DNA from 2 places in the Comamonas sp. UBA7528 genome. Region 1 is predicted to be linked to the other one. Evidence: riboswitches for the same ligand, from Rfam matches in the RefSeq annotation. Region 1 holds a riboswitch; the other holds the start of a gene.
The links. A riboswitch is a leader RNA that binds a small molecule or an ion and turns the genes downstream of it on or off. The one in region 1 is predicted to bind manganese.

Region 1 (15,490 bases):
GGCAACAGCGGCGGCTTTGGCGGTGGTGGCAACCGCCGTGGCGGTGGCGGCGGCTACAACCGCTGACCCCGCCCACCTGCAGGCCTGGCACCTGCAGGTTTTCGAACTGCAGCAGCGCGCCCTGCGCTGACACACGGACTCCCCACGCTGCAGCTAGCATTGCCCCTGCGCCGCCCGCATGCCCTTGCGGCTGCGGCCCGGCCTGACCGTGACCCGAGGTACCCGCACACCATGACCACGCCCTCCACTTTCGCCCCCTCCTCCCTTCAGGATCGTTCGGAAGCCCGTTCTGCCCCCTTGCGGTGGCTGAGCGTCCTGGGCGCCGCCACGGTGCTGGCCGGCTGTGCCAGTACCCCGCTGCCCGTGTGGCAACCCAGCCGCCCCGCTCCGGCCCCGGCGCGGACACCCGCGCCCGAGGCCGCCAGCGGCGCGCCCTCCTCCATTCTGTCGACGGCGCAAACCACGCCGATCGCCCCCACACCCACGCTGGAAGCCCTGCCTTACGCCGGAGAAGTGGCGCTGCGCTTTCCCGATCCCGCCGTGCGCTACCAGACGCCCGGCCTGGAAAACGGCCGCCGCAGCTTCACCACCAATGAAGAGCTGAGCACGCTGCTGCAGACCCTGTCGACCAAGACACTGGGCCAGCCCGTGCGCCTGGGCCTGATCACCATCGGCACCAGCCAGCAAGGCCGCCCCATCCATGCGCTGGTGGCCGCCAAGGCCAATGCCATCAACCCCGAAGCCCTGGACGAAACCCGCCGCCCCACGGTGCTGATCGTGGCCGGCCAGCAAGGCACGGACTTCGCCCCCACCGAGGCACTGCTGGCCATGAGCCAGGAGCTGGACGCCGGTGGCCGGCTGCACCCCCTGCTGGCCCAGGTCAATGTGGTGCTGGTGCCCCGCGCCAACCCCGATGGCTTTGAGACCGGCAGCGCCGCCACTGCCGACGGCACCTTGCTGACACAGGACCACCTGCTGCTGCAGACCCCCGAAGCCCGCGCACTGGCCAAGCTGGTGCGGGACTACCGCCCCACCGTGGTGGTGAATGCCGAGGAATTTTCCGCCATCCACCCCACGCTGGAGCAGTTCGACGCCCTGCGCGCCGACGATGCCGGCCTGCAATACGGCCTGAGCCCCAATGTGCACGAGTTCGTTGCCAAGGCCGAACGCGAGTGGCTGCACCGCCCCATCACCGACAGCCTGACCCAGGCCGGCCAGCGCGTGGACTGGGCCTATACGGCCAGCCCCACCGACAAGGTGCTGAGCACGGGCAGCCCGGCCCCCACCAGCCTGTTCAACATGGCGGCACTGAAGAACCTGCCCAGCCTGACGGTGCAAAGCCGCGGCGCCGACCTGCAGCGCCTGCACATCCAGCGCCGGGTCCACACCCAGGTGACGGCGTTGACCGCCGCACTGCACGACACCATTGCGCGTGCCGACGATCTGGCCAAGGTGCAGTCCTTCGTGACCCGCGATGTGGCCTCCCAGGCCTGCAAGGGCCAGCTCACCGTGGCCGCGCAGGCACAGCAGACCCAGCGCGATGTGGTCATGCTGGACCCGCTGACCGGTGCCGACAAGACGGTGCGCGCCGTCTGGCGTTCCAGCCAGGAACTGCGCCCCACGCTGCAGCGCCCGCGCCCCTGCGGCTACTGGCTGTCGCCGCAAAGCGACCGCGCGGTGGAGCGCCTGCGCCTGCTGGGCGTGCAGGTGCAGCGCGTGGCCGAACAGGCCCCGGTGCTCAGTGACGGCTATGCCGCCGCCCCAGGCGCCGATGCCAAGATCAGCGTGGTGCGCAATGCCATCGACGCCGTGCCCGGCAGCTACTTCATCAGCATGAACCAGCCCCTGGCCAATGTGGCCGCTGCCGCGCTGGAGCCCGATACGCCCTACAGCTATGTGAAGCAGGGCATCATCCCCACGCTGGGCGATCTGGCCCGCGTGATGGCGCCCACCACCCTGGTGTTTGAAGAGGACTGAAGCGGATGGAGGCGCACCGATGCACCGGCGCTGCGGCACGGCGCATCGGCAGCCTCTGGCAATTCCGCCCCAGCAAAAAGCCCCGGCGCTCAGGCTCCGGGGCTTTTTTTATCGCTGGAGGGGCTGCGGGGCGGCCAGCCTATACCGATCTACGCCGATCTACGCCGCACCATTCAGCCTAACAGCCTAACAGCCGACCTTCCGAGCCACCACGCATGGTGGTGCGCAGCAGGCCTGGGTCGGCCAGCGTCATTTTTTCTTCTTCCAGGCGGCGTAGTACTCGTCGGCCATGCTGCGCAGGGCACGGCCGATGCGCGCATATTCGAACTCGTTGAGGTTGGCCAGCGAGGCACGGCCCGACGGGTGCGGGGTACCGAAGCCCCGACCCGGCAGCAGCACGATGCCGGTTTCGTCGGCAATGCGGAACAGCAGTTCGTTGGCGGCAAAGCTGGCCTTCACCCAGGCCGCAAACTCGGCGCCGTAGAGCTGCTCCGAGATCTTTTCCAGATCGAGCAGGGTGTAGTAGTCCACCGAGTTCTCGTCGTCCGGGATGTCGATGCCCAGCTCGGCATACATCGCGGCCTGCCGCCGGCGGATGACCCCCTTGAGCGCCGCCTTGTAGTGGTTGCTCTCGTCCATCAGGGCGAACAGCGAGAACAGCACCATCTGCACCTGCTGGGGCGTGGACAGGCCGGCCGTGTGGTTGAGTGCCACGGTGCGGCTGTCGGCGACCAGGCGGTCGATGAACTTCAACCCTGGCACATCGGTGGTGATGGACGCGTACCGGTGCTCCAGCGAGGTCTTGTCTGCCGCAGACAGGGCCGCCAGCTTCTGGTCGATCACATTGTTCTGGTGCAGGGCGATCGTGCCCAGCCGCCAGCCCGTGGCGCCGAAGTACTTGGAGAAGGAATACACCAGGATGGTGTTCATCGGGCACACCGAGAACAGCGAGTGGAAGTCGTCTGCGAAGGTGCCGTAAACATCGTCCGTCAGGATCATCAGATCGGGCCGGTCGTGCTTGACGATCTGGGCAATCTTGTCCAGACCGTGGTCGTTGAGCTTCACGGACGGCGGATTGGAGGGGTTGATGCAGAAGAATATCTTGATCGCCGGGTCCTTGAGCTTGTCCAACTCGGAGTCCGGATACTGCCAGCCGGCCTCCGGATCGGCGTTGATCGCCACGGCTTCCAGCCCGTAGGTTTCCAGTTCCGGAATCTCGATGTAGGGGGTGAATACCGGCATGCCGATGGCCACCTTGTCGCCCTTGCTCACCAGCTTGTTCTGCTTGAGTGAGTCAAAGATGTAGGTCATGGCGGCGGTGCCGCCTTCGGTCGCGAAGATGTCCACCTTCTTTGCGGAGACGCGCCCCCCCACCATTTCCTGCATCACGTACTGGCGCACGATCTGCTCGCTGATGCGCAGCATGCGCGGCGGAACGGGGTAGTTGCAGCCCAGCACCCCTTCCACCATTTCATGCAGGAATTCCGAGGCGGACAGCCCCAACTGGTCCCGCACATAGCTCAAGGCCTTGCGCAGAAAGGCCACGCCTTCCCGGTCCTGGAAGTCGCTGAGAAAACGCTCGAAGCGGCCTTCGATACCCTCGATCTGCGGCAGCCCGCCGATGCCCCCGTGCATATAGGAAAAGGACAGCTCCGATTCCGTGGCCGCAAACAGACCCAGGCGGAAGAAGGCCCGGCGCGGCACGGTGGCCAGGAAGTTGGGGTTGCCGCGGCCGGCATTCAGCATGTCCTTGGTCGGTCTGCCGGCGGCCAGCTTGATCAGCTCGTCCTTGAGTTCGAAAGGGCTCAGCTTGGTGAATTGGCTGTAATCAGTCATCTCAATCTACTCCGTTTCAAGGTTGAAGTCAGGCAAAGGCCACGACCAAAGGGCCCAACAGCGTCAGGAACACATTCGCCAGCGCATAGGTGATGGCAAACGGTGTGGTCGGAATCGAATTTCCGGCCTTGTCCAGCACTTCACCGAATGCAGGGTTGGCACTGCGCGATCCCGACAGCGCACCGGCAAAGACCGCCACGTTGTCATAGCGCAGCAGGTAGCGGCCGACCAGCATCGTGAGAATCATCGGGAAAATCGTCACGACGACACCGATCAGGAAGATGGACAGACCACTCTGTGCAATGGTGTGCACCGCTTCCTGACCGGACTGCAGACCCACGACCGCGACAAAGCCCGCCAGGCCGAGATCGCGCAACAGGGTCGATGCGCCGCTGGGCATGTTGCCCATGTTCATGTGGCGGCTGCGGTACCAGCCGAAGGCCAGGCCGGACAGCAGTGCACCACCACCCGCGCCCAGGGTCAGCGGAATCGCACCGATGCGCACCACGAACAGGCCGATCAACAGGCCCACGACCAGACCCAGGCCATGGAACACGAAGTCAGTCTTGTCGCTGGGAATGATGGCCGGCCCGACGCGGCCCGCCAGGCGCTGCAGGTCTTCCTGCACGCCATGGACGGTCACCACGTCGCCGGCTGCGATGACCGTGTCGTCATGGAGGTCCAGCCGCACCCCGCCGCGCGAGACCCCCAGCACATAGATGCCGTGCCGCAGATCGGTGCTGAGCGCCATGATGCCAGCCACGGTCTGTCCCACAAACTCCTTGCCACCGATCTGCACATCGCGCGTGGTGACCACCAGCTCCATGCCGGGCACGGAAAGGGTTTCCGGGCCGATCAGCGCCTCCAGCCCGACCACACCGCTGCGGCGGCCAACGACGAGCAGCAGGTCGCCATCCTTGAGCACCAGCTCCGGGTTGACGCCAACCGGCTTGCCGTCACGCTGGACACGCTCGACCGTGATTGCCCCGCCGGCCGCGCCATGTTCCAGGGCTGCAATGGTTTTGCCGGCCCCCACCTGCACGCGGTACACGCGCCCGACAATGTCCGGCAACGCCGGTGTCTCGCCACGGCCGTAGACCTTTGCACCTTTCAGTGCCTCGGCCTCGGCCTTGATGGCGTCATCACGGATGCTGCGACGCATGAACCACGGCAGGATGTTGACGCAGACGATGATGGCGCCGAACGAGCCAAAGATATAGGTCACGGCGTAGCCAATGGCCACATTGGCCTGCAGGCGCTGCGACTCGTCTGCCGCCAGCCCCAGTTTTTCGATGGCAGAGCTGGCGGTGCCGATGATGGCCGACTGCGTCAACCCGCCAGCGGCAATGCCTGCTGCAAGCCCCTTGTCCAGCTCGAACATGCGCGCCAGCACCACCACCGTGACCAGCCCGCTCAGGGCCAGTACGGCCGCCATGATGATCTCGCGGATGGTCTGGCGCCCGAGGGAACGGAAGAATTGGGGGCCGCTTTCAAAACCCACGGCATAAATGAAGAGCGCGAACAGAATCGACTTGACGCCGTTGTCGATGGTCACGCCAAACTGGCTGATGGCGACCGCTGCAAGCAGCGATCCGGCCACCCCTCCTAGCTGGAATTTACCGAACTGGAATTTGCCGATCCAGTACCCCAGGGCCAGGGAAAGGAAGAGCGCTATCTCGGGAGAATGCTTGAAGATGCCGGAAACGTACTGCATGAGACCTCCTTCTTCGTGCGTAACTTTTATCAGAACCATCGCAATAAAAGATGACCGCTCAAAAGCGAGGACTTGGTGGCGTTGTCGGATAAATTGGTGCATGGCATCCGCGGTTTTCAGACGCACAGCCCTCGTTTTCTCCGACAAAATTTCGCGTTGAACGCCGCTGCTCGTGAAACACTTCGGCACAAAAAACATGCCCTGACACCCGTGTGTGGATGGGTGGCAGCAGACGGTTGACAGGGTCGCAAAAATGGCAAAAGCGACGGCAGCTATATCCATGACGGCGGCATATGAGGGCACCCCAAAATGCGGCGCATGCGCGTTCGGCCACGCCACCCCAATCACGCGAACCGACCACCTGCAATATGGGTCTGCTATAAAAAAACAAACCTCTATGCGAGAAAGCAAACCACGCAGCGTTGGCACTGAAAGCATTTCCTCCATAAAAAAAACCCGCCGACAGCGGGATTTTTTGTGGGCGCATACCAATATCTCTTCAGCCCATTTGCGGCCCACCCTGCACATGCCCATCAAAAGCTGGATGGCGGCCGGGCACAGTCAAAAAATGGGACACATTCACACCTCCACGGAATCAGCGCCGCAGTGGATGGCTGTGCAGCGCTTGCCGTGGATATGGCTTCGCTCTCAGACGGCGGACAGGTGCTCGTACAGAATCAGCGAACCAATGGCGATCAGCACCAGGCCGCCCACCGCTTCTGCCCACCGGCCCGTGACATGGCCCAGCAGGCGCCCGACCATGACGCCCAGCGTCACCATGGCGAAGGTGGCAAAGCCGATGCTCAGCGCCACCACCGTGATGTTCACATCCAGGAACGCCAGACCCACCCCCACCGCCATGGCATCGATGCTGGTGGCAAAACCGGTGGCCACCAGCAGCCAGAACCCGTGCCGTGCCGGCTTGCTGATCTCCGGCGCATCCGTATGCTGGAACGCGCCCCGCACCATGCGCAGGCCCAGCACCAGCAGCAGGACAAAGGCAATCCAGTGGTCCCAGGATTCGACATAGTCGGCGGCGGCATAGCCCAGCGCCCAGCCGACCAGGGGGGTGATGGCCTCGATGACGCCAAAGATCAGACCGGTGCGCACCGCCTCTGACCAACGGGGTTTCATAAGGGCGGATCCTTTGCCAATGGCAGCAGCAAAGGCGTCGGTGGACATGGCGAGCGCCAACAGGGTGATGGAAGCAGCGTTCATCTGGGGTTCTGGGAATACGGTCGGGCCTGAGCACAACGGCATGCCACCACTGCCCGACCTGCGTCGCAGTGACATGCCGATGGTCTCGCCAACCGAAGAACGGATGCCTGCGCCACAGCATGAAGATGCCGAGTGTGTTGACGCAGACGCTTCCAGGGCGGAAGCAGGCTACTCCCCAAGGGAACCGAAAGTTTAAGCGCGCTGCGCCCATCTTTGGGAGGTAGCGCCAAAAGCCCTATTTCACGTTCGAAATGGATCGCATTGCACCTGCGAAAGCCGGTGCGAACGGTGAATGGCACGTGCAACTCTGCAGCACCTTTGCGACCCCAGCGCTGCGAAAGCTGCTGCCCGCCATGGCAGAAGCGCTGCATGGATACAGACCAGCCTCCCACCGGGCCCCGGCGCATTGCCCCGGCGCATTGCCCCAGCCCTGCCAGGCATGCCACCAGACACCGGCTTTGCATTCCGCAGCCACCCTGTAGGTGGGCGCTGCTGCGTGAGCAACCGCTGACCGACGCTGTCTTTACACAATTCTGTTTCAGTTTGATACAAACTAGCCGATAAACGGTAGACAGCAGATCACGTTCAAGGAGTCATCAATGAGGCGGTGCATTATCAAAGTCGAAGGGGCGTACTACACCGCCCTGTTCCCCAGCACCTGCGCGGCCCTTGAAGATGCCATGCGGCGCTTTCCCAGGGCATCTGCCATCAGCGTGCGGACCGTGCAGCGCCTGTACCGCTGCATGGCGGTGCACTGATTCCAGTCCAGGACCTACCGTTCACAGGCTTTACCTTTTTGCCGGGCCTGGGAGCGTCTCCTCCCTCCCTCTCTTCAGTTCCCACGCACGCCGCAAGGCACCGGCTTTTTTCTTCGGCATCAGCTGCCAGATGGGGGCAGCCACCAACCACAGGGAGCACGACACGCGATCGCACCCGACGGTCGCCGCGCGCATGGAAGCGATGCACCTGCGCCATCGCATGAGAACAGATACCCTGTTGAGCTAAACGCACGCCACACACCGCACCGGCATTCGGATACCGGCCCTGCGGCTCCTGGCGCAGAGCCGCAGGGCCGGAGGTGGCGTGGTTCGGGCCTCAGCGTGCCGGCACGGCAGTGCGCGCGGCCTGGGCTGGCACCGGGAAACTCCAGGCATCTGCAGGCACGACCGAGCAGAACGCGCCAGCCAACGTCGCGTTGTGGTGTGCCACGATCTGCTCGGCACGCAGCTGAGGGGTGTCCGCGCAGGTATGGCCATCGGCAATGAGCACGGCCTCCAGGCCCATATCGCGCGCAGCCCGGCAACTGGTGTCCACGCAGTACTGGGTTTTCATACCGGTGATGACCACGCCGCTCACACCGACAGCGCGGAACTTGTCCAGCAGCCCGGTCCCTGCAAAAGCGCTGGGACGGTGCTTTTCAAACACCACTTCACTGCCATCCAGCTGCAGCTCCGGCGCCAGTTCGGCCAATGGGCTGCCGGGGCCGATAGGCGTTCCCGCGGGACCGATGTGGCGTGCCAGAAAAATGGGGGCTCCGGCGCGCCGGGCCTGGGCCATCAGCGTGTTGATGGTCTCCAGCATCTCGGTGCAGCGCCACATGGATTCGGGACCGTGGACCAGCCCGACTTGGACATCGAGGACTAACAGGGCAAACATGTATGCATTTCCTTGCGTGGTGCCAGCGGCGCAAGGGCATAAAAAAAGCCCTGTCCATTGCTGGCGGGCCTGGGAAGTGGATCGACTGATCGCTCACGGCACTTCACACGGTCCGCAATTAGCGGTCGTGGAGGTAGTGGTGGTGAGTGTGCAGCGAACCATGGAGCCCCACTGTAGCAAGTTTTTGCACTGCAGCATCTACAGCGACGCTGCCATGGCCGCTGTCGCAGTTGTGGCAGCTCACACAAGCCCCCCGCCGCCCCCAGCGCAGGCCACTCGCCAGCCACCACAGCAGGCCTTCCCTGCTGGCTGGCCTGAGCACGGGCCTGCCCTGCACGGCGCCAGCCCCCAGGGACACCGGAAGCCGGGCGCTGCCGATCGCCGGAGGCATGAGCGCCTTCCCGGGTGCCGGCAAGGCTGACAGCTGCTGGCAGGCGGCTGATGGCAGGCGGGCGCACTGCGAACCGTGCGGGCGAACGAGCACAACGATGTTCCTGCGCAACCTGAATGGGAGCCTGTCGGGAAAGTCTTGCCAAGGTGTAGGTAATGGTGGACATTCTGAAAAGAGAGTCTCGACACCCGTGACCAGGGAGATCTTATGCTTGCAGGAACCACAGAGAAGCCGCTTCGTCCGCAGATTCTGGCGGTGGACGATTCACCGGACAACCTGTGGCTTCTGTCTGGCCTGCTCAAAGCCAAATACCAGTTGAAGCTTGCCAGCTCCGGCGAGAAGGCCCTGGAGATCATTGCCCAGGACACACTTCCCGACCTGGTGCTGCTGGACGTGATGATGTCCGGGATGTCGGGCTACGAGGTCTGCCGCAGGCTCAAGGAGTCGCCCAGAACCCGGCACATCCCCATCATCTTTCTGACGGCCATGACCGGCACGGCCGATGAAACCACCGGGCTGGAGGTGGGCGCGGCCGACTTCATCAGCAAGCCCATCAATCCCCCCATTCTGCTGGCACGCGTGGCATCGCAGCTGCAGGCCAAGATCGGGGCGGACATCCTGCGAAACCAGAACGAGTTTCTCGACTTCGAGGTGCACAGGCGCACCCGTGAGCTGGCAGCCATCCAGGATGTCACCATCCTGGCAATGGCCTCGCTGGCCGAAACCCGTGACAATGAAACCGGCAACCACATCCGCCGGACCCAGCACTATGTGAAGGTGCTGGCCACGGCGCTGAAAGACCACCCGCGCTTCCGCCTGCACCTGGACGGCAATGTGATCGACATGCTGTTCAAGTCCGCGCCCTTGCATGACATTGGCAAGATCGGCATTCCCGACCGGATCCTGCTGAAGCCGGGCCGCTTCGAGCCGCAGGAGTTCGAGGTCATGAAGACCCACACCACCTTAGGCCGGGATTCGATACAGCATGCCGAGGACCAGCTGGGCATGGCGGTGGACTTCCTGAAATACGCCAAGGAAATAGCCTACGGCCACCACGAGAAGTGGGACGGCAGCGGCTACCCGCAAGGCCTCGTCGGCGATGCCATTCCCGTCTCGGCCCGGATCATGGCGGTGGCGGACGTCTACGACGCACTGATCAGCCGCCGTGTGTACAAGGAAGGCATGCCGCACGGAAAGGCGGTGGACATCATGCGCGAAGGGCGCGGCACGCATTTCGACCCGGATGTGTTCGACGCCTTCCTGGGCGTGCTGGACCGGTTTCAGGAGATTTCGCGAACCTATGCCGACAGCCATGCCGACATGCTGGAAAAGCAACGCAGCGTGGAGCTTGCCAAAGGCGACATCGGCTCCATTGCCTAGCCTGCGGGCGCCTTTACCTCGTTGCCCCATCATTGCCCCCTTGCCCGGCCCCTGCGGGCAGCCCCCCCGATAGCGGCCCCCTGCACTGCTCTTGAGAAGAGGCGCTTACTCCATGACTGGTCTGGTTCAGCACTACCACCGCTCTTCGTTGACGGCCAAGCTGGCCACCGCTTTTGCGGTGGTGCTCCTGATGGCGTCCCTGATCAGCATGCTCGGGCTGTACACGGTGGGAAAGGTGAGCCACCAGATCGAGGACATGTACGAGAACGAGCTGCAAGGCATCTCCGATGCGCGGGCCGTGCAGTTCTTCTATGCCGACATGGAGCGTTCCCTGCGCGATGCGCTGCTGACCAACGATGAAGCGGACCATGCCAATGCCATGCGGCAGCTGGACAAGGCGCATGCGGACATCAGCCGTGAAGTGGCGGAGCTGCGCAAACGCATCGTCCAGGAGGACAACCGGCGCAGGCTGGCGGCATTCGACCAGAACTATGCCGCGTACCGCCTGGCCCTGGAGCACATGCTGGAGCTGGCCCGCCAGGGCCGCCTGAACGAGGCCCGGCTGCGCATTTCCAGCCGGGAATTCAGGACGATGGGCGACACCGTGGGCCAGGCCATGGAGGCCATTGCCACCTCCAAGGAGCAGAGTGCCCGCGCCACCCTCAAGGCGGTGCAGGTGCTGGCCGATGAAACCCGGCTGCGCGGCATGGTGCTGCTGGCACTGGGCGGCTTGTCCAGCGTGCTTCTGGCCTGGCTCATCGTCCGCTCCATCCGCGTTTCTGCGGCGGAGCTGCGCACGGCCGTGGAACGTATCGCCGCAGGCGACCTGGAGCAGCAGGTGCCCCACACCGCCTACCAGAACGACGTGGGCGCCCTGGCGCGCGCCGTGACAGTGCTGCAGGGTTTTGCGCGCGAGCTGGAAGTACAGCGGTGGGTGAAGGCGCACACCGCCTCGATTTCGGCGGAGCTGCAGGCCACCCGCACCTTTGCCGAACTGGCGCAGCGCTTCTTCACCTTGACTGCGCCCTTGCTGGGCGTAGGGCATGGGGTGCTGTATCTGCACGAAAAGGCGCAGCGCCGGTTGCGCCTGCTGGGGGGCTTTGCGCAGTGCGCGGGCCAGTCCCAGGAGCCGTACATTCCGCTGGGCCAAGGGCTGGTGGGGCAATGCGCCGTGGAGCGCAGCCCCATTGTGCTGACCAATCCCCCGGCAGACTATGTGCGCGTGGGCTCTGCACTGGGGGAGGCGGCGCCGCGCTCCATCAACGTGCTGCCCGTCATGCGGGGGGATGAACTGCTGGGCGTTCTGGAGATCGCCAGCCTGGAGCCCAGCGCCCCCGGCCGCCAGGCGCTGCTGGATGCCCTGATGCCGTCGCTTGCGGCCAATCTGGAGATCATGGAGCGCAATCTGGCCACCCACCAGTTGCTGCAGGAAACCCAGGCCCAGGCCCGGACGCTGGAGCGGCAGGCCGACGAGCTGGCACGGCAGAAGGACGCGATCAAGGCCACCGAGACCTGGTACCACAGCATCATCGAATCCTCGCCCGACGGCATGCTGGTCCTGGATCCGGAAGGCTGCATCTCTTTGGCCAACCCCCTGGTGGGAACGATGTTCGGTTATGGGGAGGAAGAGCTGATCGGCATGCCCATTGCAACGCTGATCCCCTTCTATGCGCGGGATGGGTATGCCGCACAGCGGGATAGCTTTGCCCAGGAAGGCGGCTCCCACCTGATGGGCGCTGACGGTATCCGTGTGTACGGCCTGCGCAAGGATGGGACGGAAATCCCCATCGAGCTAGGGATCTCCCGCCTGCCCGATGTGGGCGGCCGGGGCGAATGCGTGTGCGCCTCGGTGCGCGATGTGACGCAGCGCCACCGCGCCGAGGACGAGGTGCGCCGCGCCCGCGAACTGGCCGAGGAAGCCACCCGCGCCAAAAGCGAGTTCCTGGCCAATATGAGCCATGAGATCCGCACGCCCATGAATGCCATCATCGGCATGTCGCACCTGACCTTGCAGACCACGCTGAACGCCAAGCAGCGCAATTACATCGAGAAGGTCAACCACTCGGCGGAAAACCTGCTGGGCATCATCAACGACATCCTGGATTTCTCCAAGATCGAGGCCGGCAAGCTGTCCATGGAGAAGGTCGACTTCAAGCTGGCGGACGTGCTGGACCATGTGGCCGACCTCATCGGCATCAAGGCCGAGGATCAGGGTCTGGAGCTGCTGTTCAATACGGCGTCCGGCTTGCCCGCCACCCTGGTGGGCGACCCGCTGCGGCTGGGGCAGGTGCTGGTCAATCTGTGCAGCAATGCGGTCAAATTTTCTGAGCGCGGCGAAGTCATCCTGGGAACGGAAATGGTGGCCCAGACGCCCGACGAAGTGGAGCTGCACTTCTGGGTGCAGGACTCGGGCATCGGCATGACGCAAGAGCAGTGCACACGGCTGTTCCAGTCCTTCAGCCAGGCCGACAGCTCCACCACCCGCCGCTATGGCGGGACCGGTCTGGGGCTGGCGATCTCGCGCACCCTGGTGGAGCTCATGCAGGGCCGCATCTGGGTGGAGAGTGCGCTGGGGCATGGCTCCACCTTCCACTTCCACGCCCGTTTCGGCCTGCAGCCCGACCCCACACCCCAGCGAATGTTCGACTCGCAGGAGCTGCTGGGACTGCGCATCCTCGTGGTGGACGACAACGCTGCCGCGCGCGAGATCCTCTCGACCATGGCCCGGAACTTCGGCCTGGAGGTGGATGTGGCCCGGGACGGCGATGAATGCCTGTCCCTGGTCCGGCAGGCCAACGAGCGGCAGCTTGCCTACGACCTGGTGCTGATGGATTGGCGCATGCCCCGGATGGACGGCGCCGAAGCCGTGGCGCGGATGCAGTCCTCCCACGGAGGGGACGCACCGGCCGTCATCATGGTCACGGCCTTCGGGCGTGAAGAGGCCATGACGGCCCTGCAGACCCGGGGAGCACATGTCAATGCTGTGCTCACCAAGCCCGTCACACCATCCACCCTGCTGGAAGCCGTGGGAGAGGCGCTGGGCAAGGGCCAGCTGGTGCAGTCCCGTGCCGCAACCAGGGAACAGGGGCAGAAAGAGCATTTGCAGCAGTTGCAAGGGACACGGGTGCTGCTGGTGGAGGACAACGAGCTGAACCAGGAACTAGCGCAGGAGCTGCTGCGCAATGCAGGCATCGACGTGGTGGTGGCCTGCAATGGCCAGGAGGCCTTGGACTGCCTGGCACAGGATCCACGCTTCGATGCGGTGCTGATGGACTGCCAGATGCCCGTGATGGACGGCTTTGTCGCCACACAGAAGATCCGCGCCCAGCCACGGTTGGATGCCCTGCCCATCATTGCCATGACGGCCAACGCCATGGCGGGGGACCGGGAAAAGGTGATCGAGGCCGGCATGGTGGACCACATCCCCAAGCCCCTGCGGGTGGGCGAGATGTTTGCCTGCCTGGCCCGCTGGATCGGCCGCCCGCTTACCGGCCCGGAGGCTGGTGCAGGCCCGCCACCGGGGACCCCAGGCGGGGCGCCCCCTCCGCCCCTGGCTGGAGCGCCGTCATTGCCGGCTGTGCCGAAACGCTCGGAACTGTCGGAGCTGCCCAAACTTCCCGGGGTGGATCTGGCAGCAGGTCTGCACATCGTGCAGCAGGACGCCCGCCTCTACCGCCGCCTGCTGGGCCTCTACGCCCATGAGCAGGCAGGTTTTGCGGCCGCCTTCACGGCAGCCGTGCAGGCAGGCGATGCCCCGCTGGCGACGCGCCTGGCCCATACGCTCAAAGGGGCGTCTGGAACCATTGGCGCCCAGGCCCTGGCCACTGCGGCTGCGGGGCTAGAAGCGGCATGCCAGACCACTCCTTCCAGGACCGGTGTGCTGCCTCTGCTGGGCCAGGTGGAGGCGCTGCTGCAGCCCCTGATTGCGGCCCTGGAGCAGTTGCCACGCCCGCAGGGTATTGCACAGGCAACGGTGTCCGCCGTGCAGCCCCCGCATACACGCTCCGCCGCCACGGCGACGATGCTGCAGGGCTTGCGTCAACTTCTGCAGGACAGCGATGCCGAAGCCGTCGACCTGCTGCAGGCGCTGACGCAGCGCCTGGCCGCGGAAGCCGATCCGCTGGCGGCGCAACTGACCCCGGTGGCGCGCGCGATCGACCGGATCGACTTCACGGCGGCCCTGGCAGCCCTGGACCAGGCCCAGGCCCAAACCTTGTAGGCGCACACCATGCACACGCTCCTACGCACTCTTCTGCCCGTGATGGCCGCTGCGGCCCTGGCGGGAGCGGGGTCCGCCCATGGCCGGACGCTGGCAGAGATTCGCAACACGGGGGAGCTGCGCGTGTGCGTGGCCGGATCCAGCGCGGACTTCTACCGCACCAACGCCCAGGAATTTGCCCGCTACCTGGGGGTGCCCGCCAGGGTGGAAAACCTGCCCTCCTGGGATGCGCAGTTCGTCAACGCCCAAGGCGTGGTCCAGCGCGATGCGCGTTACGAAGCCGCGCCGCTGGCCTCGGGCCGCTGCGACCTGTACCCCAACGATCTGCACATCACCCCGTGGCGCGAACAGAAGATGGTGCTGGTGCCGTATTTCTCGACCCGCAACGTGGTGGTGGCGCGGCCAGACGCGCGCACCATCCTGCGCAGCCCGGACGACCTTGCCGGGCGCACAGCGGCCGTGCAGGCCGGCACGGCGTATGAGGGATGGCTGCGCAGCTACAACGCCACCAACAAAAATACGCCCATCACCATCCACCCCCTACCGACCGCACAGGCCATGCAGGCGGTGGCACAGCGCCGTGCCGACTTCACCGTGATCGCCGCCGAGTCGGCCTTCAAATGGGTCCGTGACGATCTGGACAACCTCGATCTGCTGTTTCCGGTGGGGGAACTCACACAGGTTGGCTGGGGCATTTCCCCGAATACCCCGGATCTGGAGCAGACACTGAGCGCCTTCTTCAGCCAGAGCCGCCGCGTCGGGTCGGGCCTGGATATCTCCTGGCGCAACAAGTACGGTGTGTCGCTGATGGAGTACCAGATGTACTCAGCCTCCTTCGACACCGACCACCAGTGGCGCGATCTGCTCGTGACCTGGGGGATTCCTGCAGGTTCGGCACTGGCGGGGCTGCTGCTGGCCATGGCCTTCTGGGCCCGACGGCTTCACCGCGAGGTGGCCCGCCACCGCCTGACCGTACAGGCGCTGCGCGAGAGCCAGCAGCAGATGCACGACGAAGCCGCGCGCGGCCAGGCAGTTTCCGATCTGCTGCGGGGACTGCAACTGGTGGATTCGCTGGAAGCCTTCGGCCAGGTCACCCTCA
Region 2 (15,490 bases), on a different contig from region 1:
CATCAGCCGCGACAGCACGCCCCCCATGCTGTGGCCTACCAGGGTCAGGTTCTGCGAGGCCGGTGCCTGGCCGCTGGGGTCGAAGTGCTGCAGCGTCTCCTGCAGGGCGGCGCGGATGGCGTGGTGGTTCAGCGCCAGCGGGGCATTGGTGGGGTAGTAGACCTGCCAGATCTGGTAGTTGCTGCGCAGCAGCTCGTCGCCCAGCACCTCGTTGGCCACATTGATCCAGGCCTCGGGGCTGCTGGCCAGGCCGTGCAGCATGACCACCACGCGGCGGCTGGGGTCGTAGGGCTGCATCAGGTAGATCTGTGGCCGCACGATGCCGTTGCCCACGCCCAGCAGGCTGCGCAGCGCCTGGGTGGAAAAACCCGAGCGGGCCAGCCACAGGCCATAGCCCGAGGTGAAGTTGCCCGCCAGCGGAACGCGGCTGTCAGCCAGCAGTACCTCGCGCTGGCGGTAGGGGTCCAGCAGGCGCACGGTCAGGCTCTGGGTGGACAGCACCTCGGCCAGCGTGCGGCCGTCAAACTGCAGCAAGGCGGTGATGGCGGGGAACAGCGCCTCCTGGTAGGGAGGGCCTTGCATGCTGCCCCAGCGCGGATCCGGGCCGACGGCCTCGGGCGGCGGCGGAAACACGGCCACCAGCTCGGCGCCAAAGCCGTCGCGCCGGTAGATGTTGCGCAGGCCGGAGAAGGTCAGCGAGGTGGCTGCCAGCAGTTCCTGCGGCATCACCCGGTGGGCGGGCTGGCGCAGGCCGGACAGGTCCATGGTCAGCAGCCATTGCTGCCACTGCGTGCGGTCGCCCTGCAGTGCGTCCAGGTCGGCGGGCAGGGGCTCGGACAGTGTGCTGCGGTAGCGGAACATGCCGGTGATGGCCTGTTGCACGGCGTAGTTGTAGTAGTCGCGCACCTGGGTCTGGCGGTCTTCGAAGGCCCGCGCCGTGGGGTCGCGTTCGGTGAAGAACAGGTAGGCCCAGGCGTAGCGGGCCGATTCCAGCCAGGCATCCACCGCCTGTCCGGGCTGTGTGGCCGGGGCGCGTTCCTGGTCCATGGCCTCCTTGGCCCACAGCTCGGACAGAGCGGACAGGCGCTGCTCGTCCGTCAGGCCGGCGCTGCTGCGCAGCGCGGTGCGGCAGGACGTGGCATCGGCCAGGCAGGGTTTGGCTTCGCTGCCCATGACCCGCAGCGATTCGCGCGTGGCGGGGCTGAGTTGGCCGCTGGTCAGCACGTCGGCACGGCGCTGGGCGAGGTAGTCCGAAGGCTGGATGGAGCTGACTTTGACGCCCGCACAGCCGGAGAGCAGGGCCAGGCAGGCGGGCAGCAGCCACAGCAGGGGGCGGCAGGGACGGCGGAAACGGATCACGGCAGACAGGGGTGAGCGAGAGGGTGTGCCAGTGTAGGCAGGCATGCGCCGCCCTGCATGACAGGGGGCTGAGAGCGAGTCCCGGCGCTGCCCGGCCCGGCCAGGCGAAGTCAGGGCTGCAGCGGCGGGATGCCGGCGCGGATGGCGCGGGAAAAATCGATGCTGGCCGCGCGGTCGTCGCTGCCGGCAGGGGGCTGCCACTGCTGCGCACGCTGGGTGATGTCGCCCGCGGTGCGCAGCTGTTCCAGGGGCAGGCCGGGCGTGAGGCCGCCCACCGAGGCCAGGTATTCGGGCAGATAGCCCGAGGCCAGCAGCCGCCAGTCCAGCGGCAGGCCACCGACCAGGCGCTGGGCCATGTCCCAGACGATGGTGGTGCAGTTGGCGGTTAGCGTGTGGTACCAGCGCGGCTGGTGGTGCAGTGCGGCCGCCTGTTCGGCGTAGGAGCGCAGCAGCGCGCGCATGGCCGGCTGGGGCATGTCCACACGGTACAAAAACACCTGTTCGTCGCGCACATTGGTGCGAACAGCCAGGATGTCACGCTCATCTGCCGCGATCAGTGCCAATTCATAGCGTTTGAAGAAACCCGCCATGGCGTCAAAGGCTTCGCCTTTTTCCTTGCGGATCTCGAAAGAAAACACCAGTTGCTCGCCGTTCTCGAATCCGAAGGACACCAGCGTGTGGGCGATGGCCGGGCCCATCCAGTAGGAAACGGCCATGTCCACGCTGCGCAGCTGGTTCAGGTCGTAGCGGCGGTCTTCCCAGCGGGCGCTGTAGTCGGTTTCGCTGCGCCAGGCAAAGTTGCGCACATCCTGCAGCGCGATGGTGTCGGCGTCGGCCGCTTGCATGCGGGTGATCCGCGCCACGTCGTCGGCCCAGTCCCGGTCCGCACGCGGGGTGATGGTGGCCCACCAGGCCAGCAGCAGCGCCATCAGCAGGGCGCCGCCACCCCACAGCAGTCCCAGGTGGTGGTGGCGCCAGGCCAGCAGGGCCAGCGCCAGCCAGGCCATGCCCCACAGTGCCAGCAACGGCCACAGCAGGGCGGGGCGCGCTTCCCACTGGTACCAGAGCGCCCCAGTGCCCCACAGCAGCGCCAGCAGGGCGCACAGGCCGCCGCCAGCCCAGGCCAGGGCGCGCAGTGCCTGCAGCCAGGCGGGCATGGTTGCAGCCAAGGACGAAGCGGAGTGAGAGGCCATGGTGTGCGAGGGGAGGAAAGTGCGGTAGCGGCCCTGAAGATTCCGGGTGCAGAGGGCGTTGTGCCGCTTCAGTGACCGGCGAAGTCCACCAGCGTGAACAGCGGCAACTGGCCTTCGCCACGCAGGCGGTCGGAGCCGCCCAGCTCGGGCAGGTCGACAATGGCAGCGCCTTCCACCACGGTGGCGCCCAGCTTTTCCAGCAGTTTCTTGCCGGCCATCATGGTGCCGCCGGTGGCGATCAGGTCGTCGATCAGCAGCACCCGGTCACCGGCTTTCACGGCATCGGTGTGCAGCTCCACGGTGGCGCTGCCGTATTCCAGTTCGTAGGTTTCTTCCACGGTGGTGAAGGGCAGCTTGCCCTTTTTGCGGATGGGTACAAAACCCACGCCCAGCTCGTAGGCGATCACGGCGCCCAGGATGAAACCGCGCGCGTCCAGGCCGGCCACCACGTCGGGGCGCATGTCCTTGTCCATATAACGGTGCACAAAGGCGTCGATCAGCACGCGGAATACCTTGGGGTCCTGCAGCAGCGGGGTGATGTCGCGGAACTGCACACCGGGGGCCGGCCAGTCGGGCACGGTGCGGATGTGGGCGCGAAGGTAGTCGGTGACGCTGAGGCTGGGCATGGTGTCAGGAAAAAATAGCGCGAAGGCGCTCAAGATTCGGCAGAGTGTGCCGTAGGGGTGGGAGAGGGACAAGCGGTCCGGCGCAGCGCTGCAGCGCCGGAAAACTGCAGTGCGCGAGTGTAGGCAGGTCGCTGGCGCCGCGCATAATGCCCTCGAATGTGCATACCGCGTGTCGGTATTGTGGCCTTTGATGCAGCCTGAGCCTCACAACTGTATGGAATTGACCGTTCTGCTGATCGATGGAGATGCTGCCCATGCGGACCAGGTGAGGCAGTTTTTGCAGCGCACCCGGCCCGGCTGGCAGCTGTTGCAGGCCGCCGACCTGGCCCAGGGCCAGGCCCTGCATGCCCGGCATGTTCCCAGTGTGGCCGTGGTGGCGCTGGAGCAAGCCGATGGCGATGCCCTGCAGTCCCTGCGCTGGCTGGGGCGGACCATGGCCATGGTGGTGGTCCGCCCAGGCCAGGAGTCCATGGCGGCGCTGGCCATGCGTGCCGGCTTTGCCGATTTCGTGGTGCGCTCCGAGCGGCCCGGCAACACCAGCCACCTGCACACCTTGCCGGAACAGATCGAAGGGCTGGCCCGGCAGCGGGCCACCCAGGATGCGCTGGAAGCCCAGAGCCGGGAGCTGTCGGCCACCTTGTCCAGCATCTCGCAGGGCATCATCAGTCTCGATGACCAGGGCCGCGTCCATGTCTTCAACGAGCGGGCCCAGGAGCTGGTGGGTTTGCCCCACAGCCTGATGCAGGGCGAGCCGTTCCTGAGCGACATCGTCGAGTTCCAGCGTGCGCGGGGCGAATTCGGGGAGGATGGCAGCGTGTACTGGCCGACCGGCGCCAAGCTGGGCTCCTACGGCAACGGCACCTGCCCTGCGGTCTACATCCGCCGTACCCTGGAAGGGCGCTATCTGGAAGTGCGCACGCATCCGGAGCGCAACGGACGCCGGGTGCGCACCTACACGGATGTGACGGACTATGTGCACATCCAGGAACAGCTGCGCCACAGCGAACAGCGCTGGCGCAGCATGACGGCGCTGTCGTCCGATTGGTTCTGGGAGCTGGATGCGCAACTGCGCTTTGTGCTGCTGGATGGCTGCCCCGAGGGCCTGAAGGCGGTGCTGCAAGGGCAGCCGGTGGATGCGCCGGCGCTGTGGTGCCACCAGCCGAACATGGCCGTGGCCCTGTCTGGCAGCCGCGTGGTGCTGGAGGCGCGCCAGCCTTTCCAAGACTGGGAGATGTGCCACCGTGCCGAAGACGGCAGCACCGTCTGGTTGTCCCTCAGCGGCACGCCCAGGATCGACGCCCAGGGCCAGTTCCGGGGCTATTGCGGGGTGGCGCGTGACATCACGGAACGCAAGCAGAACGAGGTCCAGATCCGCCGTCTGGCCTATACCGACGATTTGACTGAGCTGCCCAACCGGGCCGCCATGCTGCAGCAGCTCACGGCGGCGCTGCACCGCAGCCAGCACCACGGTGCAGGCGCCCTGCTGATGCTGGATGTGGACCGTTTCAAGGACATCAACGACGCCATGGGCCACAGCTGGGGCGATGTGCTGCTCAAGGAAGTGGCGCGCCGTCTGGAGCTGTGGTGCCGGCCCGGCGATGTGGTGGGGCGCGTGGGGGGCGATGAGTTCCTGATCATGATCGAAAGCCTGGCGCCGGACCTGGAACAGGCCCACGCGCGTGCTGGCGCCATGGCACTGAGCCTGATCGGTATCCTGGGGCAGGCTTTCGAGCTGCAGGGGCGGGCGGTCCAGCCCTCGTTCTGCATCGGGGTGGCGGGTTTCCAGGGGCTGGAGCGTTCGGTGGACGAAATGCGCCAGTGCGTGGAGCTGGCGCTGGGCGAAGCCAAGACCCGGGGACGCAATGCCTGGAGCGTGTTCGACCCGCAGCTGCAGCGCACCGTGCGCGAGCGTGCGGCGTTGGAGGTGGATATCCGCATGGCCCTGGAACAGGGCCATTTCTTATTGCATTACCAGCCGGTGGTGGATGCCCAGGGCCGGGTGCAGGGGGCGGAAGCTCTGGTGCGCTGGAAGCACCCGGAGCGTGGACTGATTCCGCCCGGGGCCTTTATTCCCGCCGCCGAGCAGATGGGCCTGATTTTTGCGCTGGACCGCTGGGTGCTGCGCCTGGCCTGCCAGCAGCTGGCGCTGTGGGCCCAGGATGCGGCCACGGCCGACTGGACCCTGGCGGTGAACCTGAGCGCCCAGGAGTTCCGCCATGCCGATTTTGTGCCCCGCATGCAGGACATTCTGCGCGACACCGGGGCGCGTGCCGACCGGCTGAAGCTGGAGCTGACCGAAAGCCTGATGCTGGACGAGGTGGAGGACAGCATCGCCAAGATGCAGACCTTGCGTGGCTGGGGCATCCAGTTCTCGCTGGACGACTTCGGCACCGGCTACTCCTCTCTGGGCTATCTGAAGCGCCTGCCGCTGTCGCAGCTGAAGATCGACCAGAGCTTTGTGCGCGATGTGCTGCTGGACGCCAACGATGCCGCCATCGTGCGCACCGTGATCGCACTGGGCCAGAGCCTGGGGCTGGAGGTGGTGGCCGAAGGGGTGGAGACCCGTGGTCAGCTGGATTTCCTGGTGGCCCACGGTTGCCGGCGGTTCCAGGGCTATCTGTTCGGGCGGCCGGCCGAGGCGCAGATGCTGCTGGCGCATGCCGGGCTGGTGGTGCCGGCGGGATAACCATGGGCGGTGCTCGCTGCTGCCCTGCAGGGGATGGGGCGGGCCGATAGAATTTCGCCATGAATGCTTCGCAAGTTGCTGTGCGCCCTGTTGCGCCAGAAGATCAGCGCGCCCTGGACCTGGCGCGCAGCACATTGGCCATTGAAGTGCAGGCCCTGCAGTCCATGGCGGACCGCCTGAACCAGGTGTTTGCCCAGGTGGTGCAGCAGATCCTGCGCCTGCCCGGCCGCGTGGTGGTGATGGGCATGGGCAAGAGCGGCCATGTGGGCCGCAAGCTGGCCGCCACGCTGGCGTCCACCGGCACCCCGGCGTTCTTTGTGCACCCGGCCGAGGCCAGCCACGGCGACCTGGGCATGGTCACCGACAAGGATCTGGTGCTGGCCCTGTCCAACAGCGGCGAATCCGACGAGATCACCTCGCTGCTGAGCGCCCTCAAGCGGCAGGGCGTGGGCATTGTGGCCATGACCGGCGGCCTGCAGTCCACGCTGGCGCGCCATGCCGACTGGGTGCTGGACACCAGTGTCGAGCGCGAAGCCTGTCCGCTGAACCTGGCCCCAACCGCCAGCACCACGGCCCAGCTGGCACTGGGAGATGCCCTGGCCATGGCCTTGCTGGATGCGCGCGGCTTCCGGGCCGAGGACTTTGCCCGTTCCCACCCCGGTGGGTCGCTGGGCCGCAAGCTGCTGACCCATGTGGCGGATGTGATGCGTTCCGGCAACGATGTGCCTGCGGTGCAGCCGGATGCCGACTTCAGCACGCTGATGCGCGAAATGGGTGCCAAGGGCCTGGGCTGCGCCGTGGTGGTCGATGCACAGCAGCAGGTGCAGGGCATCTTCACCGATGGGGATCTGCGCCGCTGCATCGAAGCGGGCACCGAGCTGCGCACGGCCACGGCCGGCCAGCTGATGCACGCCCGCCCCAAGACCATCAGCACGGAAGCGCTGGCGGTGGACGCCGCCCAGTTGATGGAGCAGCATGGCATCACCTCGGTGATGGCAGTGAATGCCGCAGGCCGGCTGGCAGGGATCGTGCACATCCGTGATCTGATGCGTGCCAAGGTGATCTGATGGCCCACGCTGCTTTGCAATTCCCCCCCGACCTGCTGCTGAAGGCGCAGAACGTGCGCGTGCTCTTCCTGGATGTGGACGGGGTGCTGACCGACGGCGGCCTGCTGTTTTCCGAGCAGGGTGAAACGCTCAAGCGCTTTAATACCCTGGATGGCCACGGCATCAAGCTGCTGCAAAAAGCCGGCATCACGCCGGCGGTGGTGACCGGGCGGGATTCGGCGCCGCTGCGTCTGCGCCTGCAGCAACTGGGCGTCACCCATGTGCGCTACGGCACGGAAGACAAGCTGCCCGCCGCCCAGGCCATCCTCGATGCGCTGGGGCTGGACTGGCACCAGGCCGCGGCCATGGGCGACGACTGGCCCGACCTGCCCATGCTCAGCCGCAGTGCGCTGGCCTGCGCGCCGGCCAATGCGCATGCCGAATGCCTGGCGCTTGCGGATTTTGTGACGCCTCAGGCCGGTGGACAGGGGGCGGTGCGCGCGGTCTGTGACCTGCTGTTGACCGCCACGGGGGCCTACCGCCGTTTGCTGGAAGCCTATTTGCCATGATCCATGCTGTCCGCCGCTCCTGGGAAAGCCTGTCCCTGTACCTGCCGGTGCTGCTGATGGCCTTGCTGGCGCTGGGTTCGTGGTGGCTGGTGCGCAATGCGCCGTCTGCGCCCAAAGCGGCGCAGGAGCGGACCGTGAGCCACGACCCGGACTACACCATGACCCACTTCATGGTGAAGGACTTTGATGTCCAGGGGCGCATGCAAAGCGAAATCCGGGGGGACCAGGCCGACCACTATCCCGATACCGACACCCTGGAAATTCAGAATGTGGATATGCGCGGCTATGCCCCGGACGGTGCCAAGACCACGGCCACGGCCAAGAAAGGCATCAGCAATTCGGATGCCTCGGAAGTCCAGCTGTGGGGCAATGCGGTGGTGATTCGGCAGCCTTTGCCGCCCAAGTCAGCTATGCAGTTTGAAGGCGAGTTTCTGCATGCCTGGACCCAGGAAGAACGTGTGAAATCGCATTTGCCGGTGGTACTGACCCAGGGCAAGGACCGGTTTACAGCCGACCAGCTGGATTACGACAATGTGTCGCGGGTGGTGCAAATGCAAGGGCGCGTGCGTGGGGTGCTGGAGCCCGGGCGTTAATACTGCGGATCGATATATGTCGCCGGCATGGCCGCGCGAAGATCCACGGGAAAGTTTCCATAAAAAAGGCCTCTGTCAGAGGCCTTTTTTTTGCAGCAGGGGTAATGCGGCGGGCTTATTCGCCGTTGTAGCCGCCACCACCGCCGCCGCCATAGCCGCCACGGCCACGCGGGCCCGAGCCATAGGGGCTGCGGAAGCCGCCATCCTGGCGGCCACCACCGTAGCCACCACCGCCTTCGCGATCGCGGTTGTAGCCACCACCGCCGCCACCACCACCGTAGCTGTCGCGGCGGCCACCGCCGTCGCCATAGCCGCCACCCCCACCGCCACCACCGTAGCTGCGGGGTGGACGGGGTTCCATGGGACGGGCTTCATTGACCACCAGGCTGCGTCCACCCAGCGGCTGGCCATTCATCCCCTGGACGGCGGCACTGGCTTCGGCATCGCTGCCCATTTCCACGAATCCAAAACCTTTGGAGCGACCCGTGTCACGCTCCATCATGACCTTGGCGCTTGTCACGGTGCCAAACTGGGAGAAGGCCTGTTCCAGATCATTGTCACGCACGCCGTAGGGCAGGTTACCTACGTACAACTTATTTCCCATCAATCGCTCCTCAATATCCTTCTTTGTTCGACCTATACAAGCCTGCATCGCACTGTGCGCTGGAAACCGGACCTGCAGATCACCGCGGGAGTATTCCCGTAAAACATTATTAATGGGGGCGCAAAAGAAGCATTACCGTTGGGCGGGCAAATTTGTGACATTTCTAAACAAAAAAGGAACCCGAAGGTTCCTTTTTTTTCGCTTTGACGTTGAAGCGTAAAAGCGCGGGCTATTTAGTAGCTGTTGCGACGGCCACCGCCGAAATCGCCACCACCACCGTAGTTGCCGCCGCCGAAGCCGCCGCTGCGGGGAGGGCGGGGAGCCATCGGACGGGCTTCGTTGACCACCAGGTCACGGCCGCCGTGGTTTTGACCGTGCAGGCCTTGGATGGCGGCTTGGGCTTCAGCATCGCTGCCCATTTCCACAAAGCCGAAGCCCTTGGAACGGCCGGTGTCACGCTCCATCATGACCTTGGCGCTGCTGACATTGCCAAATTCGCTGAAAGCTTGTTGCAGATCGTTGTCGCGGAAAGAGTACGGCAGGTTGCCGACGTAAAGTTTGTTACCCATGGAAGACTCCAGGAAAAAAGTGAAAACGCGATGGAGCCCTAGGTGTCCGCAAACGTGACGACGGTAGAGACGCTAACGCACTGGCCTTTGCGATAAGCACAAAAGCTCAAGGCATTATCAATCATAAGAATGCGAGTTTCACAGGGTATAGACAACTTTGTGCTGCTTACAACATGTGATCCGAGTAAACCCGGAAACCCCATTTATACGCGGCGCACCAAGGCAGGGCAGTAGAATGTCGCTTGTCTTTGGGGAGTAGCCCGTTTGGCACGCAATGTGCCAAAAGCGTGCGTCAACAGACTTGGGGCTTTGCCCTATGGCGTACGCGGTTCTCTTGTTGGAGCTGGGCGAGACCATTGACTACACACCGATCCAAGTGCCGGAGTCGGGGTGTGGTCAATGCGCGCTCGCAATCATCCGGCCGTGATTTACACAAGATAACCCCACATGGACGCTTTCCTTGTTTCTACCGCCATCGTCGCCCTGGCCGAGATGGGCGACAAAACCCAGCTGCTCTCCCTCGTACTTGCTGCGCGCTTTCGCAAGCCCTGGCCCATCGTGCTGGGCATTCTGGTGGCCACGCTGGTCAACCATGCCCTGGCCGGTGCCGTGGGCGCCTGGGTGACCCGGATGGTCGGGCCGGATGCCATGCGCTGGATTCTGGGCCTGTCCTTCATCGCCATGGCGGTGTGGATGCTGATTCCCGACAAGCTGGACGATGACGGCACCTCCCAGCATTCCCGCTGGGGCGTGTTCGGCACCACGCTGGTTGCCTTCTTCCTGGCCGAGATGGGCGACAAGACCCAGATCGCCACGGTGATGCTGGCAGCCCAGTACAGCGGTGCCTATGTCTGGGTGGTGGCGGGTACCACCCTTGGCATGATGCTGGCCAACGCACCGGTGGTGTGGCTGGGCGACAGGCTGGTCAAGAAGGTGCCCATCCGTATGGTGCACCTGGTGTCGGCGGTCATTTTCCTGGTGCTGGGCTTGCTGGCGCTGTTTGCGCCCATGCTCAAGGATTTGGCATAATTGCCGCTCACGCGCCGATTTGCTACAGCTTGCGGGCGCTTTATAAATCCTGCTAAAGACCCGTCCGACGACATCGATCGACCCGGCCTCGTTTTTAGCGATGCCGGGTTTTTTCATGTCCTTCATCGCCACACCGCAATCCATGCATTTTCCGGATGCGCTGCTGCTGCAAAGCGGCCACAGCATCCGCGACTACACCCTTGCGTTCGAAACCTACGGAACGCTGAACGCCGACAAGTCCAACGCCATCCTGGTGTGCCACGCGCTCAACGCTTCGCACCATGTGGCGGGTGTCTACGAAGGCCAGCCCAAGAGCGAAGGCTGGTGGGACAACATGATCGGCCCGGGCAAGTCGGTCGATACCGACAAGTTCTTCGTCATCGGGGTCAACAACCTGGGCTCCTGTTTTGGCTCCACCGGCCCCATGCATACCAACCCGGACACGGGTGCGGTGTACGGCTCCAGCTTTCCGGTGCTGACGGTGGAAGACTGGGTCAGCGCCCAGGCGCTGCTGCTGGACCGGCTGGGTATCCGGCAGATGGCGGCCGTGCTGGGCGGCAGCCTGGGCGGCATGCAGGCACTGAGCTGGACGCTGCAGTATCCGGAGCGCATGCGCCACGCCGTGGTGGTGGCCAGTGCGCCCAATCTGAATGCCGAGAACATTGCCTTCAACGAGGTGGCGCGCCGTGCCATCGTCACCGATCCGGATTTCCACGGTGGCGACTTCTACGCCCATGGCGTGGTGCCGCAGCGCGGCCTGCGCATCGCCCGCATGATCGGCCACATCACCTACCTGAGCGACGATGTGATGAACCAGAAGTTCGGCCGTGCACTGCGCAACGGCCCGGACATCCAGTTCACCACCCAGGACATCGAGTTCGAAATCGAGAGCTATCTGCGCTACCAGGGCGACAAGTTCAGCGGTTACTTTGACGCCAACACCTACCTGCTGATCACCCGGGCACTGGACTACTTCGACCCTGCCAAGCAGCATGGCGGCAACCTGAAGGCCGCGCTGTCCAAGACGCTGGCCAAGTTCTTCCTGGTGAGCTTCACCACCGACTGGCGCTTTGCCCCGGGGCGCAGCCGCGAGATCGTGCATGCCCTGCTGCAGAACCAGCGCGACGTGGGCTATGCCGAGATCGACGCCCCGCACGGCCATGACGCCTTTCTGCTGGACGACCCCCGCTACCTGGCCGCCATGCGCGCCTATTTCGAAGGCATTGCCAAGGAGTTCCGCGCATGACCGCCACCCCCACCATGCAAGCACTGGCCCAACTGGTGCCCCAGGGCGCCCGCGTGCTCGATCTGGGCTGCGGCGATGGCGCCTTCCTGCAGTATCTGCAGCGTGAACGCGGCTGTACCGGCTACGGCGTGGAGATCAGCGACGACAACGTGCTGGCCTGCCTGCAGCGCGGCGTCAATGTGCTGCAGCTGAACCTGGACGAAGGTCTGGCCATCTTTGACGACAACAGCTTCGACATGGTGCTGCAGATAAACACTTTGCAACACTTGCGCAATACCGAAACGATGTTGCGCGAAACCGCGCGCGTCGGCCGGATGAGCGTGGTCACCTTCCCCAATTTCGCCCACTGGCCCAACCGGTTTTCGGTGCTGCGCGGGCGCATGCCGGTCACGCGCCACCTGCCGTACCAGTGGTATGACACGCCCAATATCCGCGTGGGCACGTACAAGGACTTCGAAGTGCTGGCGCACAAGAACCGCCTGAATGTGGTGGATTCCTTCGGTTTGCGTGAAGGCCAGGTCATCCGCACCCTGCCCAATCTGCGCGCCAGCACGGCGGTGTTCTGTCTCGAAAGAGGTTGATCTGGCGCACAGCCGGCCGCAATGTCGGCGCCTGCGACAGACCGGTGACAGACAGTGGGGCCGGGTGCTTCCGATAATGGGCCCATGCCCCAGTTCGCTGCCAACCTGTCGTTGATGTACACCGAGCTGCCGTTTCTGGAACGCTTTGCCGCTGCGGCGCGCGATGGTTTCCGGGCGGTGGAATACCTGTTTCCCTATGCCTATGCGCCGGCACAGCTGGCGCAGCAGCTGCGTGCCCACGGCCTGCAGCAGGTGCTGTTCAACGCCCCACCCGGCGGCACCACGCGGGACGCCATGGCCACCGCCTGGGACAGCGGTGACCGTGGCACGCTGTGTCTGGCCGGCCAGGAGAACGCCTTCCGTGCGGGCCTGCAACAGGCGCTGGAGTACGCCAGCGTCCTGCAATGCCCACGCGTGCATGTGATGAGCGGCCTGCTGCCAGCGGGCCAAAGCCATGCCGGCGTGCAGGCCCTGGTGACGGAGCGCCTGCACTGGGCTGCCCAGCAGGCGCAGGATGCGGGTGTGACGCTGTTGATTGAGCCCATCAACGGCCGTGACATGCCCGGCTACTACCTGCAGCGGCAGGACCAGGCGCATGCGCTGGTGCAGGCCGTGGATTCGCCCCGGCTGCAGGTGCAGATGGACCTGTACCACTGCCAGGTCGTCGAAGGCGATGTGGCCATGAAGCTGCGCCACTACCTGCCCACCGGGCGTGTGGGCCATATCCAGATTGCGGGCGTGCCCGACCGGCATGAGCCGGACAGCGGAGAGCTGCACTACCCCTATCTGTTCGATCTGCTGGACCAGCTGGGCTACACCGGGTGGGTCGGCTGCGAATACCGCCCGCGCGCCGGTACCTCGCAAGGGCTGGGCTGGCTGCAGGCCTATGCCCTCACGGACGCCGCAGAGATCTGAAAAATCCCTTGCAGCCTGTGCGCGACCTGGTCAGGGCCGCCGCCTGTTTGGTGGTGAAATCAGGGGCAGAAAGCCCCGCGCCGCTGCGCGGGTGGAAAAAACCTTTGCAACCGGAGACTGCCATGCCCGCCATCACCCGCCGCCACTGCCTGACCGCCACCGCTGCTGCACTGGTGGGCCCGTGGGGGCTGACCGGCTGCAGCAGCCCGGCCCCGGCGCCTGCTGCGGCGGCAGGGGCACAGGGGGCTGCCCCCACCGTGCCGCGCCCTGGCGCCTGGCCGCCCAAACCGGCATTGATTGCCCACCGGGGGGCCTCGGCCCTGCGCCCCGAGCACACGCTGGAGGCCTACCGGGTGGCCATTGCCGCCGGTGCGGACTTCATCGAGCCCGATCTGGTCATCACCCGGGATGGCGTGCTGGTAGCGCGGCACGAAAACGCCATCGCCATGCTCAATGCCGACGGCAGTCTGAAGGAGGTGTCCACCGATGTGGCCGACCGCCGCGAATTTGCGGCGCGCAAGACCACCAAGTCCATCGACGGTGAGCGCATCACCGGCTGGTTTGTGGAGGATTTCACGCTGGCCGAGCTGAAGACGCTGCGCGCGCGCGAGCGCATTCCCGCGGTACGCCCGGCCAATGTGCGCTATGACGGCCAGTTCGAGGTGCCAACGCTGCAGGAGATCATCGACCTGGCCAAGGCGGAGACCGCGCGCACCGGCCGTACCGTGGGCATCTACCCTGAAACCAAGCACCCTAGCTATTTCCAGTCGATCGGCAAGCCGCTGGAGCCCGTGCTGCTGCAGGTGCTGGCCGCCAACGGCTGGAACGATGCCCAGGCGCCGGTGTTGGTGCAGTCGTTCGAGGTGGACAACCTGCGCTGGATCCGTGCGCGCAGCACGGTGCGCCTGGTGCAGCTGCTCAGCCCCAAGGGCCAGCCGTATGATAGCGTGGCCCGCGGGGCAGGCCCCAGTTATGCCGACCTGACCACGCCCGAAGGCCTGGCCCAGGTGGCGACCTACGCCAACGGTATCGGGCCCAGCAAATCCATGGTGGTGCCGGTCAAGGAGGGCAAGAACGCTGCGCCCACCGGCCTGGTGGGGGCGGCCCACCGCGCCGGGCTGCTGGTGCATGTCTGGACGCTGCGGCCGGAGAATGCTTTTCTGCCCGCCGCCCTGAAAGCCCACCCGGTGGAGAACGGTGCCACGCGCGGCAATGTGGCGGCGGACTTCGAAGCCTTTTTGCGTACCGGCATCGATGGCATCTTCACCGACGACCCGGCCGAGGGGCGCAAGGCCATTGCCGCCTACCACGCCCGCTGAGCGGCGCCGCACGGCAGCAGGTGCTTGCCGTGGACGGCCTGCGGTCGATGGCGGGCCAGAGCTGTCCGCCAGCGGCGATAAAGGCAGAATTCCCTGTATTGGTGCAAAAAGCCCTGTGGTTGCCGTAAAAAGCGGACGGATTGCAGGGCTTTGCCGTTCGTCAGGACTTACTCAGTAACGCAATGTGAGAATCCGCCCGTTTTGTGTCCTGGTGCGGGTATCCCATGTTGTCCTCTTCTTCTGCGGCTGCAGGCCGTCGTTCCGTGGCCCGCCGGGTCACCGCCATCGCCATCGCGATGGTGGCGCTGGTGTTGCTGGCGCTGAGCCTGGTGACCGCGTCCATCACCAACCAGGCTTCGCGCACGCAGCTGGTGGCCAGCGTGGGCCATGCCACCCAGGCGCTGGTGGCTTCGGTCGACGCGGTGGAGCATGCCAACCGCGACATGGTGGTCAAGGCGTCCCAAGGGTTTGCCCGCCACTTTGTGGGCCACGTGGCGCTGGACCCTGCCAGCGGCCAGCTGTCCGTGGACGGCGAGGTGTTGAACGGCAACTTTGCGCTGCCGGACAAGTTCAGTGCCGACACCGGCGGTGTGGCCACGGTGTTTGCCCGCCAGGGCGATGACTTTGTGCGCATCACCACCTCGCTGCGCAACCCGCAGGGCGAGCGCGTGATCGGCACCATGCTGGACCGCCAGCATGCGGCATATGCCCGGGTGCGCGATGGCCAGAGCTTCATCGGCCGCGCCACGCTGTTCGGCAAGCCGTATATGACGCACTACGCGCCGCTGCGCGATGCGCAGAACCAGGTGGTGGGGATTCTGTTTGTGGGCACCGACCTCAGCGCCTTCCAGGAAGGTCTGCTGCGCCAGGTGTCCGGGCTGCGCCTGTACGAGCATGGCGGTGCCATGGTGATCGACCCGGGCACCAGCCTGGCGCAGGCCCGGTTTGTGGCCCATCCCAGCCATGCCGGCCAGAAGGTGCTGGAGGCCCTTCCCCAGGCCCAGGCGACCTTGCAGGCGCTGGCCGACAGCCCGGACGGCTGGGTGCGCGATGCGGTCGCACTGCTGCCGGAGCAAGGCGCAGACCCCTGGGCCGTGGTGCGCAAGACCCAGTCCGGCTGGTGGGTGGTGACCGAAGTCTCGGACCGCGAAGCCA

Region 2: linked by a shared signal. The riboswitch ahead of B3349_RS03190 (TMEM165/GDT1 family protein) and the one ahead of mntP (manganese efflux pump MntP) in region 1 are both predicted to bind manganese.

The regions. Positions count from the first base shown of each region.
Region 1 is NZ_DLMU01000001.1:52,013-67,502, forward strand. It holds gene B3349_RS00270 (DEAD/DEAH box helicase) at 1-66, shown strand, start outside; gene B3349_RS00275 (M14 family metallopeptidase) at 232-1,977, shown strand; gene B3349_RS00280 (bifunctional aspartate transaminase/aspartate 4-decarboxylase) at 2,227-3,813, opposite strand; gene aspT (aspartate-alanine antiporter) at 3,842-5,527, opposite strand; gene mntP (manganese efflux pump MntP) at 6,176-6,745, opposite strand; yybP-ykoY riboswitch at 6,765-6,927, opposite strand; gene B3349_RS00295 (hypothetical protein) at 7,345-7,503, shown strand; gene B3349_RS00300 (cysteine hydrolase family protein) at 7,841-8,401, opposite strand; gene B3349_RS00305 (response regulator) at 9,000-10,172, shown strand; gene B3349_RS00310 (response regulator) at 10,285-14,391, shown strand; gene B3349_RS00315 (GAF domain-containing protein) at 14,401-15,490, shown strand, end outside.
Region 2 is NZ_DLMU01000003.1:22,302-37,791, forward strand. It holds gene B3349_RS03145 (esterase/lipase family protein) at 1-1,404, opposite strand, end outside; gene B3349_RS03150 (Lnb N-terminal periplasmic domain-containing protein) at 1,470-2,552, opposite strand; gene B3349_RS03155 (adenine phosphoribosyltransferase) at 2,621-3,178, opposite strand; gene B3349_RS03160 (EAL domain-containing protein) at 3,393-5,864, shown strand; gene B3349_RS03165 (KpsF/GutQ family sugar-phosphate isomerase) at 5,924-6,931, shown strand; gene B3349_RS03170 (KdsC family phosphatase) at 6,931-7,479, shown strand; gene lptC (LPS export ABC transporter periplasmic protein LptC) at 7,476-8,072, shown strand; gene rbp (RNA-binding regulator) at 8,188-8,676, opposite strand; gene rbp (RNA-binding regulator) at 8,910-9,245, opposite strand; yybP-ykoY riboswitch at 9,484-9,626, shown strand; gene B3349_RS03190 (TMEM165/GDT1 family protein) at 9,693-10,274, shown strand; gene metX (homoserine O-succinyltransferase MetX) at 10,390-11,520, shown strand; gene metW (methionine biosynthesis protein MetW) at 11,517-12,101, shown strand; gene otnI (2-oxo-tetronate isomerase) at 12,186-13,016, shown strand; gene B3349_RS03210 (glycerophosphodiester phosphodiesterase) at 13,139-14,335, shown strand; gene B3349_RS03215 (methyl-accepting chemotaxis protein) at 14,560-15,490, shown strand, end outside.